One region of the Methylorubrum subtropicum genome, then DNA from elsewhere that is predicted to be linked to it. Evidence: predicted binding sites of a transcription regulator. Region 1 holds the regulator's gene; the other holds the start of a gene.
What was found. Region 1 encodes PhoB, which activates phosphate uptake and scavenging genes when phosphate is short. Its sites were predicted from a motif close to TGTCATNNANCTGTCAT; they were not measured.
Positions count from the first base shown of each region.

Region 2: the regulator PhoB is predicted to act here: its motif matches at 1,615-1,631, upstream of AAHG03_RS11795 (Orn/Lys/Arg family decarboxylase).

Region 1 is NZ_JBBXMW010000003.1:272,412-275,581, reverse strand. It holds gene AAHG03_RS06210 (carbohydrate porin) at 1-936, shown strand, start outside; gene phoB (phosphate regulon transcriptional regulator PhoB) at 1,098-1,802, opposite strand; gene phoU (phosphate signaling complex protein PhoU) at 1,982-2,695, opposite strand; gene pstB (phosphate ABC transporter ATP-binding protein PstB) at 2,763-3,170, opposite strand, start outside.
Region 2 is NZ_JBBXMW010000007.1:82,118-85,287, reverse strand. It holds gene AAHG03_RS11795 (Orn/Lys/Arg family decarboxylase) at 1-1,564, opposite strand, end outside; gene AAHG03_RS11790 (arsenate-mycothiol transferase ArsC) at 1,830-2,303, opposite strand; gene AAHG03_RS11785 (UPF0262 family protein) at 2,490-2,993, opposite strand; gene hisD (histidinol dehydrogenase) at 3,121-3,170, opposite strand, start outside.

The sequences.
Region 1 (3,170 bases):
AAACTCTCGATCAAGGTCGGGCAGGTCTCGGCCGACACCGAGTTCGCCATCGCCCAGTCGGGCGTGGTCTTTTTGAACGCCGGCTTCGGCTGGCCGAATGTCGGCGCCGTGGTGATGCCGAGCGGTGGGCCGATCTATCCGCTCGCCACCCCGGCGATCCGGATGAAATACGTGCCGACCGACGCCCTTTCGTTCCAAGCCGCGATCTTCAACGGCGACCCGGCCGGCACGCCACGCGTCGACGACGGCACCGATCCGCAGCGACGCAACCGCCACGGCACGGATTTCCGCGTCAACGATCCGGCGCTGCTGATCGGCGAGGCGGCCTACGCCTACCCGTCGCTGCCCGGCACCACGGGCCTGCCCGGCACGGCGACGCTCGGCGCGTGGCATCATTTCGGCCGCTTCGACAGCCCGCGGCTCGACAGCGTGCAGGGGCGGCTGCTCGCCGACCCCGAGGCCAGCGGCATCGCCCGGCGCTTTCGCGGCGACAGCGGCGTCTACGCCATCCTCGACCAGACGATCTTCAACGAGCCCGGCGCGCCGGGGGAGGGCGCTTCGGCCTTCGTCCGGCTGTCAGCGGTGCCCGGAGACCGCAACCTGATCGACCTCTACGTGGATGCCGGCGTGGCCTACAAGGGGCTGATCCCGGGGCGCCCCAACGACACCGCGGGCCTCGGCGTGATCCACTCGCGCATTTCCCCGGCTGCCCGCGGCTTCGACCGCGACGCCGTCATCCTCGGCACCGGGACGGGCCCGATCCGCAGCAGCGAGACGGTAATCGAGGCGACCTATCAGGCCGAGATCGTGCCGGGCTTCACGCTCCAGCCGGACCTGCAATACGTGATGCGCCCCGGCGGTGGTTTGCCGGATGCCAGCGGGCGGCGCATCCGCAATGCGACGGTGATCGGGTTGCGGGCGACGGTGAACTATTGAGCGTCCGCTCGTCCCACCCATCCCCCTCATCCTGAGGTGCCGCGCAGCGGCCTCGAAGGAGGGCTCCAGTTCGCGCGCGATTCCTGGAGCCCTCCTTCGAGGCTACGCTACGCTTCGCACCTCAGGATGAGGGGGTTGGGTGGGAGGATACTTGCAAAAAACTAATCGGCGACCGCGAACATCTCGTCGAACGAATACCCCGAACCCCGCACGGTGCGGATCGGGTCGCTCTGGCGGGGGCGGTTGATGGCCTTGCGCAGGCGGCCGACATGGACGTCGACGGTGCGCTCGTCGATGTAGACGTCGTGGCCCCACACGCCGTCGAGCAGTTGCTCGCGGGAGAAGACGCGGCCGGGGCTCTGCATCAGGTATTCGAGCAGCTTGAACTCGGTCGGCCCGAGATGGATCTCGCGGCCCTGGCGGCGGATGCGGTGGCTCACCCGGTCGAGCTCGATGTCGCCCGCGGTCAGCATGTCGGCCACATGAGCGGGCTTGGAGCGGCGCAGGAGCGAGCGCACGCGGGCCAGAAGCTCCGGCACCGAGAACGGCTTGACCACGTAGTCGTCGGCCCCCGTCGAGAGGCCGCGGACCCGGTCGGCCTCCTCGCCACGGGCGGTCAGCATGATCACCGGCAGCCGCTCGGTCTCGCGGCGGGCGCGGATGCGGCGGCACAGCTCGATTCCCGAGAGGCCGGGCACCATCCAGTCAAGCAGGACGAGGTCGGGGGTGGTCTCGTGCAGGCGAAGGTCCGCCTCGTCGCCGCGGACCGCCACGTCCACCACGAAGCCCTCGGCTTCGAGGTTGTAGCGCAGCAGCATGGTCAGCGATTCCTCGTCCTCGACGATCAGGATGCGCGCGCTCGTCATCGAACGTTGTCCCATTCGCATGGTTTGCCGAGAACCTCTCCGATCACCGCAACGGTGACCGAGGCGCGCGCGGGAATCCAGTCCCGCGCGCCAAGTCTACCCTGCAAACAGCGTCTCACGTCGGCCCCCGCGCGCGCCGATACACGGGTCGCGCGAAGACCAGGCAGGTTCAAGTCTACTCAGGCGCCCGGCTGGACGGTGGCGTAGTTCGAGGCGTCGTTCTTCGGGCGCTCGGTCGTCGGCACCTCGCCGGTGGCGAGATACTGGATCGTCTCGGCGACGTTGGTGGTGTGGTCGCCGATGCGCTCGACGTTCTTGGCACAGAACAGCAGGTGCGTGCAGAACGAGATGTTGCGCGGGTCCTCCATCATATAGGTCAGGAGTTCGCGGAACAGCGAGTTGTAGAGCGCGTCGATGGCGCCGTCCCGCTCCCACACGTCGTGGGCGGCGGCCGTGTCGCGGCTGGCATAGGCGTCGAGCACGTTCTTGAGCTGCTCTTGCACGAGGTCGCTCATGTGTTGCACGCCGAGCACGATCTTCTGCGGCTGGGCCTGATCGCTGATCGCGACGACGCGCTTGGCGATGTTCTTGGCGAGATCGCCGATCCGCTCGAGGTCGCCCGCGACGCGGATGCCGGAAATGGTCTCGCGCAGGTCGATGGCGAGCGGCTGGCGCCGGGCGATGAGCAGCACCGAGCGCTCCTCGATCTCGCGCTGGAGCGTGTCGAGGCGCTTGTCGGCGACGATGACGGCCTGGGCCAAAGTGGTGTCGCGGCGCACCAGCGCCTCGGTGGCTTCCGCCAGCATCTTCTCCGCGACGCCGCCCATCTCGGCGATGGAGCGGCGCAGGTTCTCGAGGTCGTTGTCGTAGGAGGAAACGATATGCTCGGGCATGATCTCGAACTCTCCGGTGGAGCCGATCCGTCGCGACGAACGCGTCACGACACGAAGTGGGGACGGATCAGCCGAAGCGGCCGGTGATGTAGTCCTGGGTCTGGCGCTTGGCCGGGTTCATGAAGATCTTCGAGGTCGCGTCGAACTCGATCAGCTCGCCGAGATACATGAACGCGGTGAACTGCGAGATGCGGGCGGCCTGCTGCATGTTGTGGGTCACGATGACGATCGTGAACTCGGAGCGCAGCTGCTCGATCAGCTCCTCGATGCGGCCGGTGGAGATCGGGTCCAGCGCCGAGGTCGGCTCGTCGAACAGGATGACCTCCGGGCGCTGGGCCACGGTGCGGGCGATGCAGAGACGCTGCTGCTGGCCGCCGGACAGGCCCATGCCGGACTGCTTGAGCTTGTCCTTCACCTCGTCCCACAGGGCGGCCTTGCGCAGGGACTCCTCGACGCGGACGTCCAGCTCGGCCTT
Region 2 (3,170 bases), on a different contig from region 1:
CGGAGGCCAGGATGTCGGTCGGGATCGATTCCCACGGCGTCTCGCCGCCGTCGGGACCGGCCACCACGTCCGGCACGAAGGGATCGAAGAACCAGCGCCGCTTCGGATCGGCCTCGCGCTCCTCGAACTCCTTGCGGATGGCGCGGGCCTTCTTCCGCCACTCGATGCCGAGCCGGATCGTGTCGTCCCACAGGACGACGCCGGAGCGGCCCTTCATCATCTGCGCGCCGACATCGAGCGAGGCGAAGATCGGGTAGAACGGCGAGGTCGAGGCATGCACGAGGAAGCTCTCGTTGAGCCGCTTGTGCTCGACGCGCCGGGTCTGGCCGCGGATATGGCCGTCGCGGGTGTGGATCTGCGAGGCTTGGCTGAAGCTCGCGAGCTGCTTGTGGGTCGACTGCGTGGCGATGATGCCGGGCGAGGTCTCGTCGAGCCCGGTCAGGCCCATGGCGAAGCGGCGGACGTAGAGCGGGTGGAACTTCATGAAGCCCGCCCAGGCCTCGTCGAACAGGATGTAGTCGCACAGGTGCCCGATCCGCTCGACGAGCGCTTGCGCGTCGTAGATCGTGCCGTCGTAGGTGCATTGCTCGATGACGGCGCAGCGGAACGGGCGCTCCTTCCGCCACGCCTCCTTGTCCTTCACCAGCGGATTGGTGCGGATCTTTTCGCGGATGCGGTCTTCATCGAGCGACTCGTGGTAGATCGGGCCGATCAGGCCGTAGGCGTTGCGGTCCGTCTCCAGAAAGATCGGAATGCCGCCGGCGAGCAGCAGGGCGCCGTGATGGGCGGCCTTGTGGTTGTTGCGGTCGAACAGGACGAGGTCGTCCTCGGCCACCAGCGAGCCCAGCACGACCTTGTTCGAGGCCGAGGTGCCGTTGAGGACGAAGTAGGTTTTTTCGGCGCCGAAGATCGCGGCGGCCTCCTTCTGCGCCTTCAGCGCCGGGCCCTCGTGGGTCAGCAGATCGCCGAGATCGAGCACCGAGTTGTCGAGGTCGTCGCGGAAGATCGCTTCGCCCAGATGCTCCACGAAGATACGGCCGATGGGGGAGCGATTGTAAAAAATGCCGCCGTTGTGGCCGGGGCAGGTCCAGAGCTGGTTGCCCTCCTCGGCATAGTCCACCAGCGCGCCGAAGAACGGGGTCTTCAGCGTGTCGGCATACTGCGTCACGCGGGAGACGAGGCCGCGGGCGATGAATTCGGGGGTCTCTTCCGCGAGGAAGATGTAGCCGTCGATGAAGTCCAGCAGCTCGACCGGGATGTCCTCCAGCCGCTTGCGGCGGACCATGATGACGATCGGCATCTCAAGGCCGCGCTTTCGCATCATGTCGATGAGGGCTGCGGCCTTGCCCTCCAGCCCGCGCTTGCCCCAGTCGACCACGAGGCAGCCGACGGCCGAATCGGTCTGGACCGCGATGGAGGCGTCCTCGACGCGGCGGGCCCGCACCACCTCGAAGCCGCGCGCCTCGACCGCCGCCACGATCTGCTCGACCCGCGCGCCTTCGAGGTCGCCCTGTTCGAAATGGGGCGTGCACATCAGCACGGTGAAACGGCGGTGGAAGTCCATGGGACCGGGCTCTCCTCGCAAGGGTCGGGCCCTGCCTTTCGGGGCGATCCGCGACGATTCGATGACAGCGGCGAAATCTCCGTAGCCGGCTGTATCGCAGGGGCGGTGTTCGGGTGTCGCTCGGTCGTCAGGATGCGGCGCTCTCCTCCCCCTTGCGGGGAGGAGGTAGGAGGTGGGGGTCGGGCCGGATGGGGCTCGGCGGTGCCTCCTGCGCCACCCCCACCCCTAACCCCTCCCCGCAAGGGGGAGGGGAACCTTGCCCCGCCTACCCCTTCAACCGCGCCTTGATCCGATAGGTCAGCCCGTCGCGCACGTCGCGGTAGCCGTCGAGGCGCTGCTCGCGGGTGCCGTCCTGGTTCAGCGTCGGGTCGGGGGTCGGCCAGTATTCCACGTCCGCCGCGACCGTGTGGGTCAGCTCCAGGGCGCGGTGGTGGGCTTCCGGAGAGAGGGTGACGATCAGGTCGAAATTCAGACCCTCCCAGTCCTCCAACTGCTCGATGGTGCGCGGCTTGTGGCGGGCGGCGTCGATGCCGATCTCGTCCAGCGCCGCGATCATGAACGGGTCGCTCGGCTCGCCCGTGCGTACGCCCGCCGACTGCACGTAGGTGGACTTGCCGAAATAGTGGCGCGCGATCGCCTCCGCCGCGAGCGAACGCACCGCGTTGAAGTTGCACATGAACAGGACGGACTGCACCCGCCGCTTCTTCGGCCCCGTCCCCGGGATCGCGTCGTCCGCCATGCCCCGCCTTACGAAGGCCGCCTCGGGTCACCCGTCATAGGGCCGCCCCGCCTCGCCCGAAAGCGCAACGTTTTTCCGATGCGCCCGGTGCCGCGGGCAGGATGATGCGCCCCGCGCGCACATAGGCCCGCATCCGGCCACGCTCGCTGTCGCGGAAGCGACACCCGCTTCCTCTCGACAGCGGTTTCACCCCTTCCAATGCAGGGCGAAGACGAGGGTGAACAGGCGGCGCGCGGTGTTGTGGTCGAGATCGACCTTGCCTTCGAGGCGCTGGCGCAGCAGCTCGGAGGCCTCGTTGTGCAGGCCGCGCCGGCCCATGTCGATCGCCTCGATCTGCGTCGGCGAGGCGGTGCGGATCGCGCTGTAATAGCTCTCGCAGATCATCTCGTAGTCGCGGATCACCCGCCGGAACGGCGTCAGCGACAGCAAGTGGGTCATCACCGGCTCGCCGGCCTCGGTGGTGATCGCGAAGGAGAGCTTGTTCTCCACGAGCCCGAGGACGAGGCCGTAGGGGCCGTCGTCGCGCTCGGGGATGGTGAAGCTGTTCTCCTCCAGGATGTCGTAGATCGCGATGGCGCGCTCGTGCTCCTGGTCCGGGTTGCCGCGGCCGATGGAGGCCTCGTCGAGGCGCACCGCCGCGAGCCGGTTCCTCGGTTTCTCCGCCGCCGCTCGCCCCGCTTCGGCCGTCATCGCCGCCGCCTTCTTCTTGCCGGTGCCGAATCCGCGGGCACCGCTCCCCCTTCACATGAGCCGAAAGCCCACGCCACAGGCAAGTTTTTAGTGTCTCTCATGAAGCGCGCCGCACTTCACGAGGCACTTACAGGTTGAGCCGGATCGCCACCGACCGGGCATGCCCGTCGAGCCCCT